3 regions of the Brachybacterium sp. AOP3-A1-3 genome follow, and region 3 is predicted to be linked to each of the others. Evidence: riboswitches for the same ligand, from Rfam matches in the RefSeq annotation. Region 3 holds a riboswitch; each other region holds the start of a gene.
The links. A riboswitch is a leader RNA that binds a small molecule or an ion and turns the genes downstream of it on or off. The one in region 3 is predicted to bind thiamine pyrophosphate.
Positions count from the first base shown of each region.

Region 1 (3,264 bases), on a different contig from region 3:
CGACGCCCCCATCGTACCGAGCCGTGGCCCTTCGGCGGGGCAGTGCCCACACGAACCGGATCCGCCGGGGGTTCGAACCGGTTCCGCAGGAAACTCGAACCGGTTCCGCAGGGAGACCGAGCCGGATCTGCAGGGCATTGGCGTGGTGGTCCCGTGGTCGTACGGTGGGGGCACCCGATTCCGCAGACCCCGGAGGCAGCCATGAAGATCCGTCACCTCGTCCATTCCTGCCTGCTCGTCGAGATGGCCGGGCGGAGGGTTCTCGTGGACCCCGGCATCTTCAGCGGCGAGGCCATGCGAACGCTGGGCACCGAGGTGCTCGCGGGCGTCGACGCCGTCGCCGTCACGCATCAGCATCCTGATCATCTCGACCGCGGCCTGCTGGACCACGTCCTGGCTGCGAGCGCGCAGGCGGTCGTGATCGCCGAGCCGGAGACGGCCGCGCAGCTCGCCGAGAGCAGCGAGGACGGCGCCGCGGTCTCGACCGAGCGCCTGCTGCCGCTCAGCGCGGGCGAGGCTCATGAGTTCCCAGCACTGGACGGTCGCGAGGCGCTGCGGATCGTCGCGGCAGGCGGTCAGCACGCCATCATCCATCCCGACATCCCGCGCGTGGGCAACGTGGGCCTCGTGCTCTCCGCCGGGGGCGGGCCGCAGCTCGGGATCACGGGGGATTCGTTGGAGCCCCTGCAGGAGTTCCACGGCATCGACGCCCTGGCCTTCGCCGTGGTGGCGCCGTGGTCCAAGATGTCCGAGACCATCGACTTCCTGCGCGCGGTGCGCCCGCGTCTGGCTCTGCCGGTCCACGATGCGGTGGCCAGCGAGGGCGGCCGGTCGATCTACCTGCGCCAGTCCGGTGCGCTCTCGCCCGAGGGCACCGAGGTGCGCGACTGGCCGGAGGACGGCGTCGTCGAGCTCTGAGCTCTGAGCTCTGAACGGAAGGTGCCGGTCCCGCCGTCCTGGCACCTGGTGGTCAGGGCCGAGGGCGTGTGAAGACGGGCGCTGCCGAGGCGCGCGCTTCGGCGACGGCTGCCCGCATCTGACCGCGCCAGACCGGTCCGTGACCGGGGACGAGGGTGTCGGCGTCGATCTGCGCGATGCTGCCCAGGGTGTCGTAGAGCCCGACCGGATCGTGGGCGGTCAGCGCCGGCAGCAGCTGCGGCCCGACGCGCGAGGTGACGGGATGCCCGGTGATCAGCGCGTCGCCGGTGAGCACGACGCCTGCCCTCGGCAGGTGGTAGATGGTGTGGCCCGAGGTGTGCCCGGGGCAGGCCAGGGCGACCGGGGCCCCCGGGAGATCCAGCGCCGTACCGGTCCTCACGGCCTGCGTCTGCGGCAGCCGGATCGAGGACAGCGCACCGGCGCGCAGGAGGGTGAGCGTCCAGAGCGCCGTGCGCGGCCGCCAGCACTGCGGCAGGACGTCCGCGGCCGTGGCCTGCTCATGGGCCTCGCCGCGGAGCATGGGCAGTTCGTGCTCATGGGCGTGGAGCGGGAATCGATGGATCTCCTGCAGCTGCGGGAGAGCGCCCACATGGTCGACATGGGCGTGAGTGATCAAGGCACCCCGGATGTCCTCCACCCTGTTCCCGATGTGCTCGACGGCGGCGATCACGGCGCCCAGATCCTTCGGATAGCCCGCATCGATCAGGGTGAGGTCACGGCCCTCTCGCACCAGCGTCCAGTTCGAGGCGATCCCCGAGACCATGAAGACGTCGTCGGCAATGGCGTGGATCTGCATCTTTCCCACGATCCTTGTGCTCCCCTCCTGGAGTTCCGGCCCCGAAAGTATCAGCCGCGCGCGACCGCTCCAGGGCCCGGGCGACGGGTTCTGTGAACGTGGCCGTCGGTGAGCCCGCGGTCCCGTCTACAGTGGCCCCGTGCACGGGAGTCCGGTAGGCCGGGCTGAGAGGGAGTTCTCCAACTCCGACCGTAGAACCTGACCCGGATCATGCCGGCGCAGGAAGCTCCGCCGGGCGAGATCCGCCGCGTGCCCGTGCCCTTCGTGAAAGGCACGGACCATGACCTCAGCGTCTGCCGCATCCGTCGGCGCCCCGCCCGCAGTCCCGGAGAATCCCGCCGACCCCACTGATCCCGCCGATCCCGTCGACCCCATTGATCTCGCTGATTCCCCCGATCCCACGGCGACGCCGCTCGGGTTCGGCGTGGGCGCCCGGGTGACCGTCGCCGTGATGGCGGACGACTACGCGCCGCTCCTGCTCGACGTCCTCTCACGCCTCGACGGGACCGGCCTCGTGCGCGAGACCGGCGACGTCTCCACCTACATCGGCGGCCATGAGGTGCACCTGCAGCGCTATCTCATCGATCTCGCCGAGGATCTCGCCCGCACCGAGCACCACGCCACGATCTCCGTGCTCCTGTCCCGGGGATGCCCGGGGGAGGTGGCCTGCGAGCTGCCCGGCGGGGCCGGACCCCGTGCAACGGACGTGCCGGAGCCCCGCCGCACAGGCCGCTACGCCGCGGCGGAATGGGCTCTGTACCCGCTGGCCGATCAGGTGCTCGCCGATGGCACGCTCCCGGACCACATGCGGGACATCTACGCGGCGATCGATCACGCCCGCGAGCTGGGGACCTTCCGGGGCTCCGAGCACTTCGTGACCCGTCTCGAGGGCGACGTCGGCGACGTCCTGGCCACGGCGATCGCCGGATGGCTGCTGGTGGGACGCGGCGTCCAGCACGTGACGAGCCACCTCTCGATCTCGCTGAACAGCCCCTCGCACGCGACGCGCACCCTGGACGCGACGCGCACCCTGGACGAGGTGACGCGATGACCGCGATGCAGGAAGCCCCGTCCCGGAGGCGCGCCCGCTTCACTCTGCGGGAGATCGTGCTGGTCGTCGTGCTCGGCGTCGTGTTCGGCTTCCTGTACTGGATCTTCGTCCAGGCATGGAACGGCCTTGCGATCGCCATGGGCCCCGCGGGCGATCTCGCCCAGCACGTCCTGTTCGGATCCTGGCTGCTCGTGGGGCCGATCGCCGTGGCGATCCTCCGGCGACCGGGCAGCGGCATCCTCGCGGAGCTGATCGCCGCGGTCGTCGAGGTGGTGTTCCTCGGCAGCCCGGTCGGCCCGCTGCTGGTGCTCTCGGCGCTGCTGCAGGGCATCGGCAGCGAGCTGCCCTTCGCCCTGACCAAGTACCGCCGTTTCGGCTGGGGCGTGTTCGCCGCGTCGGGCGCCCTCGGCGCCGGGCTCGTGTTCTTCTGGACCGCGTATCGGATGGGCTGGTACGGGCAGGATCTGCTCGAGCTGCG
Region 1 covers NZ_JBQSXM010000004.1:108,374-111,637, reverse strand. The annotation lists gene ACT3T5_RS07705 (MBL fold metallo-hydrolase) at 202-918, shown strand; gene ACT3T5_RS07700 (MBL fold metallo-hydrolase) at 971-1,735, opposite strand; TPP riboswitch at 1,869-1,977, shown strand; gene ACT3T5_RS07695 (YkoF family thiamine/hydroxymethylpyrimidine-binding protein) at 2,016-2,786, shown strand; gene ACT3T5_RS07690 (ECF transporter S component) at 2,783-3,264, shown strand, end outside.
Region 1: it holds a riboswitch for thiamine pyrophosphate, as region 3 does, so the genes downstream of both, ACT3T5_RS07695 (YkoF family thiamine/hydroxymethylpyrimidine-binding protein) here and ACT3T5_RS11235 (bifunctional hydroxymethylpyrimidine kinase/phosphomethylpyrimidine kinase) in region 3, are expected to answer to the same signal.

Region 2 (3,264 bases), on a different contig from region 3:
CCTGTCGATCGAACGCGGTCCGTGCAGAGGCCGGGTAGGGCTGAAGGGTGAGCGCACGGAATTCATTGAAATGCTGTGTCTCGTCGACCTCGAGAATGCGGCTGTGCCCGTCGGGGCCGAGAATGACTGCATCGAGGCTGCGCCGTTCCCGTGGGGGCATGACTTCCGGGAGGTCCGCCGCAGCCAATTGGCGGTAGATCGTTCTCACCAGGGGCCACGCGTCTCCGCAGTCGGTCGATCCGGGCCGGTTCAGCCACGCCGGTGTGGGTGGCTTCTCGATCACCTGGTGCTCGGGCAGCGCGGCGCGCACAGCCGCGATCGTCGAACGCTGGAATTCAAGAGCCATAAGCCCCAAGGTAGCGGGGCACCCGCCAATTGATGGGTGCCATCCCGTCGCTGCGAGGCGACGGCCTTCGGCGCGTAGCTCTCAGTCCTCGACGGTCCTGATCACCCGGGCCGGCGAACCGACGACGAGCGCTTTCGCCGGCACGTCCTTGGTGACGACGGAGGCGGCGGCGATGACGGCGTCGTCCCCGATGGTGACGCCGGGCAGGATCGTCACGTTCGCGCCGATCCACACGTTGTTCCCGATCGTCACGGGGGCCGGGTGGAGGTCGCCGCGGCGGCTCGGGGCGAGATCGTGGTTCAGGGTGGCGATCACGGTGTTGTGCCCGATGAGGCAGTCGTCGCCGATGTGCAGCCCGCCCTGGTCCTGGAAGCGGCAGCCGGCGTTGAGGAACACGCGCTTGCCCAGGTGGATGTTCTTGCCGAAGTCGGAGGTGAAGGGCGGGAACAGGGTGACGCTCTCGTCGATCTCACGGCCGGTGAGCTCGGCGAGCAGCTCTCGCACCCGGGAGGGTTCGTGATAGCCGCCGTTGAGCTCTCCGGTGACCTTCAGCGCCTCCTGGCTGGTGGCGTGCATGACCGCGTGCAACGGGGAGTTCGCCGGGATGGCCTGGCCGGAATCGAGGGCGTCCAGCAGGTCGGTGAGGGTCATGGGGCCGCCTTCCACGGAGGGTCGCGCCGGGGTGGCAGCGCCGCGACTCCCAGCGTAGCCAACACTGCCTGCGCGGACGCTCGACCGTCCTGACGCTCCAGGCCGACGGGCAGGGCACCTCGTCGCCGACCAGGCCCACCTCCCCCACTCCGGGATCGCAGTCCGGACCGTTCGCACGCGCCACACCAGATCCACTGCCTCCCCTCGCGGCCGGCGACCGCGAGGGGAGGCAGCGGCGAGCCGCTCGAGCATCCTCACGGTCGAGACGGGTGCTACTATCGTCGCCGATCCCTCGGGTGCCCGATGCAACGGGCTGAGATCGGACTGTCGCTGTCCGAGTACCGAATGAACCTGCCCCGGATAATGCCGGCGAAGGAAGAAGGAGAGCGCAGCGCTATGTCCGCACGCCCTGAGAAGTTCGCACGACCCGAGAACTACCCCACCCACCGCCTCGACGTGCTCGAGGATCCTGCCCATGGCATCCGTGTGCCCATCACCCGGGTCCTCCAGGACGATGCCCCCGACGGCACGGCGAACCCTCCTCTGGCGGTGTACCGCACTGCCGGTCCCGGCTGCGTACCGGAGGTGGGGCTGCCGCCGATGCGGGAGACCTGGATCGCCGAGCGCGGTGACGTCCAGGCATACGCGGGCCGAGACCGCGCCCTCGCCGATGACGGCCGCGGCGCCGTGCGTCGGGGCGAGGCTAGCGCCGAATGGCGCGGTGCCCGTCGCGCCCCGCTGCGCTCCCCCGTCGGCACCCGGGTCACGCAGATGCACTATGCCCGGCGCGGCGAGATCACCCCGGAGATGCGCTACGTCGCCCTGCGGGAGAACTGCGACGTCGAGCTGGTGCGCAGCGAGCTCGCCGCAGGCCGCGCGATCCTCCCGGCGAACGTGAACCATCCGGAGGCGGAGCCGATGATCATCGGGAAGGCCTTCCTGGTGAAGATCAACGCGAACATCGGCAACTCGGCGGTGACCTCGTCGATCGCCGAGGAGGTCTCCAAGCTCGAATGGGCCACCCGCTGGGGCGCGGACACGGTCATGGACCTGTCCACCGGGGACGACATCCACACCACCCGCGAGTGGCTGCTGCGCAATTCTCCGGTGCCCATCGGGACGGTGCCGATCTACCAGGCGCTCGAGAAGGTCGACGGGGAGGCGAATGCGCTGACCTGGGAGATCTTCCGCGACACCGTGATCGAGCAGTGCGAGCAGGGCGTGGACTACATGACCATCCACGCCGGGGTGCTGCTGCGGTACGTGCCGCTGACCGCGAACAGGGTCACCGGGATCGTCTCGCGTGGCGGGTCCATCCTGGCCGGCTGGTGCCTGGCCCATCACCGCGAGAACTTCCTGTACGAGCACTTCGACGAGCTGTGCGAGATCTTCGCCCGCTACGACGTGTCCTTCTCGCTGGGCGACGGGCTGCGGCCGGGCTCCCTCGCCGACGCGAACGATGCCGCCCAGTTCGCAGAGCTCGACACCCTCGCCGAGCTCACCGAGCGGGCCTGGGAGCACGATGTGCAGGTGATGGTCGAGGGGCCCGGACACATCCCGCTGCACCTGGTGCGCGAGAACGTGGAGCGGCAGCAGGAGCTGTGCCACGGCGCGCCGTTCTACACGCTGGGTCCGCTGGTCACCGACATCGCCCCGGCGTACGACCACATCACCTCGGCGATCGGCGCCACGGAGATCGCCCGCTATGGCACCGCCATGCTCTGCTACGTCACTCCCAAGGAGCATCTGGGGCTGCCGGATCGCGATGACGTGAAGACCGGGGTGATCACCTACAAGATCGCGGCCCATGCGGCCGACGTCGCCAAGGGGCATCCCGGGGCGATCGCCCGGGACGACGCCCTGTCGAAGGCGCGTTTCGAGTTCCGGTGGCGCGACCAGTTCGGGCTGTCCCTGGATCCGCAGCTCGCGCAGGAGTACCACGACGAGACCCTGCCGGCGGAACCCGCGAAGACCGCGCACTTCTGCTCGATGTGCGGCCCGAAGTTCTGTTCGATGCGGCTGTCCCAGGACATCCGCGACACCTACGGCGACGCCGCGGAGCAGGCGGAGATCGCCCGGGCCGGTATGGAGGCGAAGGCTCGCGAGTTCCGCGAGGCGGGCGGCACCGTGTACCTGCCGGACCCGTCGTTGCCCGCGGGTTCCGGGAGCGATGGCTGACGGCATCCGGCGGGCCGGCCCGGCGAGGACGAGATCGAGAACGTGGTCGAGACGCGGGTGCCCTACCGTGGGTCCATGACCACCGCCCG
Region 2 covers NZ_JBQSXM010000002.1:221,679-224,942, reverse strand. The annotation lists gene ACT3T5_RS03815 (hypothetical protein) at 1-346, opposite strand, end outside; gene ACT3T5_RS03810 (sugar O-acetyltransferase) at 428-997, opposite strand; TPP riboswitch at 1,282-1,392, shown strand; gene thiC (phosphomethylpyrimidine synthase ThiC) at 1,394-3,175, shown strand; gene ACT3T5_RS03800 (hypothetical protein) at 3,251-3,264, shown strand, end outside.
Region 2: it holds a riboswitch for thiamine pyrophosphate, as region 3 does, so the genes downstream of both, thiC (phosphomethylpyrimidine synthase ThiC) here and ACT3T5_RS11235 (bifunctional hydroxymethylpyrimidine kinase/phosphomethylpyrimidine kinase) in region 3, are expected to answer to the same signal.

Region 3 (3,264 bases):
GCTCCGAGGAGACGCCCCTGGACGTCGATGACGCCGACACCCTGCGGATGCGGGTGTGGGACGACGCCGCGGCCTCGGCCTACGAGACGTCCCTGGCGGCCTTCACGAAGGAGTCCGGCATCGACGTGCACGTCGAGGTGATCGGCTGGGACGACTACTGGAAGCAGCTCCCGCTGGATGTCGCGGGGGAGTCCCTGCCGGATGTGCTGTGGATGAACACGGCGAATCTCGCGGAGGCCCATGCCAGCGGGCAGCTGCTCGAGATCGGCGAGGTCGTGGGCGACGCCGCCGCGCAGTGGGAGAAGACCGCCACCGATCTCTACCGGATCGACGAGGCCCTGTGGGGCGTGCCCCAGATCTGGGACCAGAGCATCCTGGTCGCCCACCAGGAGCTCGTCGACGCCGCAGGAGGGGACGCCGCGGAGCTGAGTTTCGAGCCCGGCGCCGAGTCGGACGGCCTGCGCGACCTCGCGCGCGAGATCACCGTGGACGGTGAGGGCTTGCATCCCGGAGACGACGGGTTCGACGCCGCCGCCCGCGCGGCGTTCGGGTTCAGCGCGCACCCGGACCGCTCGGCGGTGCTGGGCCCCTTCATCGCCGGCCACGGAGGTGCATGGCAGGACGAGGAGGGCACCTTCACCTTCGCCTCGCCGGAGGGGATCGAGGCCGTGCAGTACCTCGCGGACCTCGCGGCGGGCCATCTCGCGCCCGACGGCGCCGAAGCGGTCGCCGACGAGGCCTTGTGCCAGAGCCAGTTCGTGGACGGCAAGCTCGGTCTGCTGCAGACGGGGACCTACGACCTCCATGTCCTCGCCGACGGGATCAAGGACGCGTTCCCCTGGTCCGTCAATCCGCCGGTCGCCGGGACGGAGGGATCCCACCCCCTGGTGCATGCGGTCGCGGCGGTCGGGATCACGCCCGACGACGACGATGAGCGCGAGGAGGCGATCGGGAAGCTGCTGAGCTGGCTGGGGAGCGTCGAGGGACAGCGACCGCTCGCGGAGAACCGCCTCGGCATCCCGGCCCACCGCGACCTGCACAGCGTCTGGCAGGAGGAATGGAAGGCCGGCGGCGTGGATGTCTCCCTCCTCGCGGAGGCGCCCGACGACGTGGCCCTCCCGGAGACCGGGAACCGGTCGGCAGAGGGCACAGGGGCCGCGCTCCCGCTCATCGCCGAGGTCTTCACCGGCAAGGCGACCGCCGCCGACGCGCTGCCGGAGGCCCAGGACGCGGCGACGGCCGCCTCGGGTTGATCCGCTCAGCCCATGGCAGGGCCGTCGCGGGCGGCAGGAACCTCGACGAAGAGCTCATCGGGCACTAGGCGGCCCGCGGTCTCGACGATCACGACGACCATGTCCGTGCCCGCCCAGGTCTGATGCACCTCTCCGGGCTCCCAGAATGCTGCCTGCGGCGCTGACGGACCCATTTCAGGGTGGACCGCCGGCCTGCCTATACTGGCCCGCGGACACGGGGTGCGCCGTCCGGCGCTGAGATCACACCCGTGGAACCTGATCTAGTTCGTACTAGCGAAGGGATGTCCTCAGTGGCTCCGTCGTACCCTGCCCGAATTCCCCGCGTGCTGTCGATCGCCGGCACCGACCCCTCCGGAGGAGCCGGCACCGCCGCGGACCTCAAATCCATCACCGCGGCCGGCGGCTACGGCATGAGCGTGGTGACCGCGCTGGTCGCCCAGAACACCCGCGGGGTGCGCGACATCCACGTGCCGCCGGTCGCGTTCCTCGACCAGCAGCTGCGCGCCGTGAGCGATGACGTGCAGATCGACGCGGTCAAGACCGGGATGCTCGGCACCGCCGCGATCATCGCGACCGTCTCCGCCTGGCTCGACGAGCACCCGCAGCAGATCCTGGTGGTGGATCCGGTGATGGTCGCGACCAGCGGGGACAGCCTCCTGGAGCCCGACGCGGAGCAGGCGATGATCGACTTCTGTGCCCGAGCCACCGCGGTCACCCCGAACATCGAGGAGCTCGCCCGACTGACGGGCGCAGAGCGCGCGGCCGACGAGCAGGAAGCCCTCGAGCAGGCCCGGCAGTGGGCCGCCCGGACCGGGGTCGCCGTGGTGGTGAAGACGGGTCATCTCCAGGCCCCGCTGGTGACGAACACGTGGGTGGAACCCGATGGCCTCGAGCATCGGGTCGACTCGGCGCGCCTGACCTCGACCAGCACCCACGGCACCGGATGCTCCTTGGCCTCGGCGCTCGCCACCCGGCTGGCAGGCGGCGACGCCCCGCAGGCGGCTCTCACCTGGGCCACGCAGTGGCTCCATGAGGCGATCGCCCACGGGGAGGCGCTGCGCGTCGGCACAGGCCACGGTCCCGTGGACCATTCCCACCGCGCCCGTCGGCTCCAGGCGGCGGGGGAGTCGACGCCCTGGCTCGTGCCTGGCCGGATCCCGGCGAGGCTCGTGAGCCCGGAGGGCATGCAGGCCCTCGTTGAAGTCGGTCTCCGCGCGGGCACCTCAGCCCCCTCCGAGGCCGGCGCATTCGAGTCCGCCGTCGAGCCGGCCGTCGCGCCGGCCGGTCCCTGGACGCGTGCCCTCTGGGCGGCGGGGGAGCCCCTTGCGCGTGCCGTCGCGGACTCGGACTTCGTGCGTGCCCTGGTCGACGGCAGCCTTCCCGACCGGGAGTTCTCCTTCTACCTCGCCCAGGACGCGCTGTATCTGCGCCGGTACTCCCGGGCGCTCGCAGCGTTGTCCGCAGCCTCGAGCGACCCCGGAGCCCAGGTGTTCTGGGCGCACGGCGCCGCGAACTGCCTCACGGTCGAGTCCGCCCTGCACCGCAGCTGGAACGGCGACCGCGAGGAACCCGAGATCTCGCCCGTGACCAGTGCCTATACCAACTTCCTGCTGGCCACGACGCGCGGCGAGGACCGGGTCGTCGCCGCGGCCGCCGTGCTGCCCTGCTACTGGCTCTACGCCCAGACCGGGGCCATGCTGCCGGCCGTCCCGAGCGACCACCCGTATGCGGACTGGCTCGATACCTACCGCGATCCCGACTTCGTCACCGCGACGCAGGGGGCACTCGACCTGGTCGAACAGGAGTTCGCCGCTGCCTCGCCGGTGGCCCGTTCCGCTGCTCTGCGCGCCTTTCTCGTCGCATGCCGTCACGAGCTGGAGTTCTTCGAGCAGGCGCTGCGCCTGGGGGAACCGGCTGCGCAGAGCCTCCGCGACCTCGCACTGGATGGGGCACGGTGAGCGCCCTCGCAGCGTCCCGATCCGATGTCGAGCGACTCCCTCCCCAGGGGCGG
Region 3 covers NZ_JBQSXM010000007.1:64,791-68,054, reverse strand. The annotation lists gene ACT3T5_RS11245 (ABC transporter substrate-binding protein) at 1-1,253, shown strand, start outside; gene ACT3T5_RS11240 (hypothetical protein) at 1,259-1,381, opposite strand; TPP riboswitch at 1,459-1,552, shown strand; gene ACT3T5_RS11235 (bifunctional hydroxymethylpyrimidine kinase/phosphomethylpyrimidine kinase) at 1,577-3,211, shown strand; gene ACT3T5_RS11230 (MFS transporter) at 3,208-3,264, shown strand, end outside.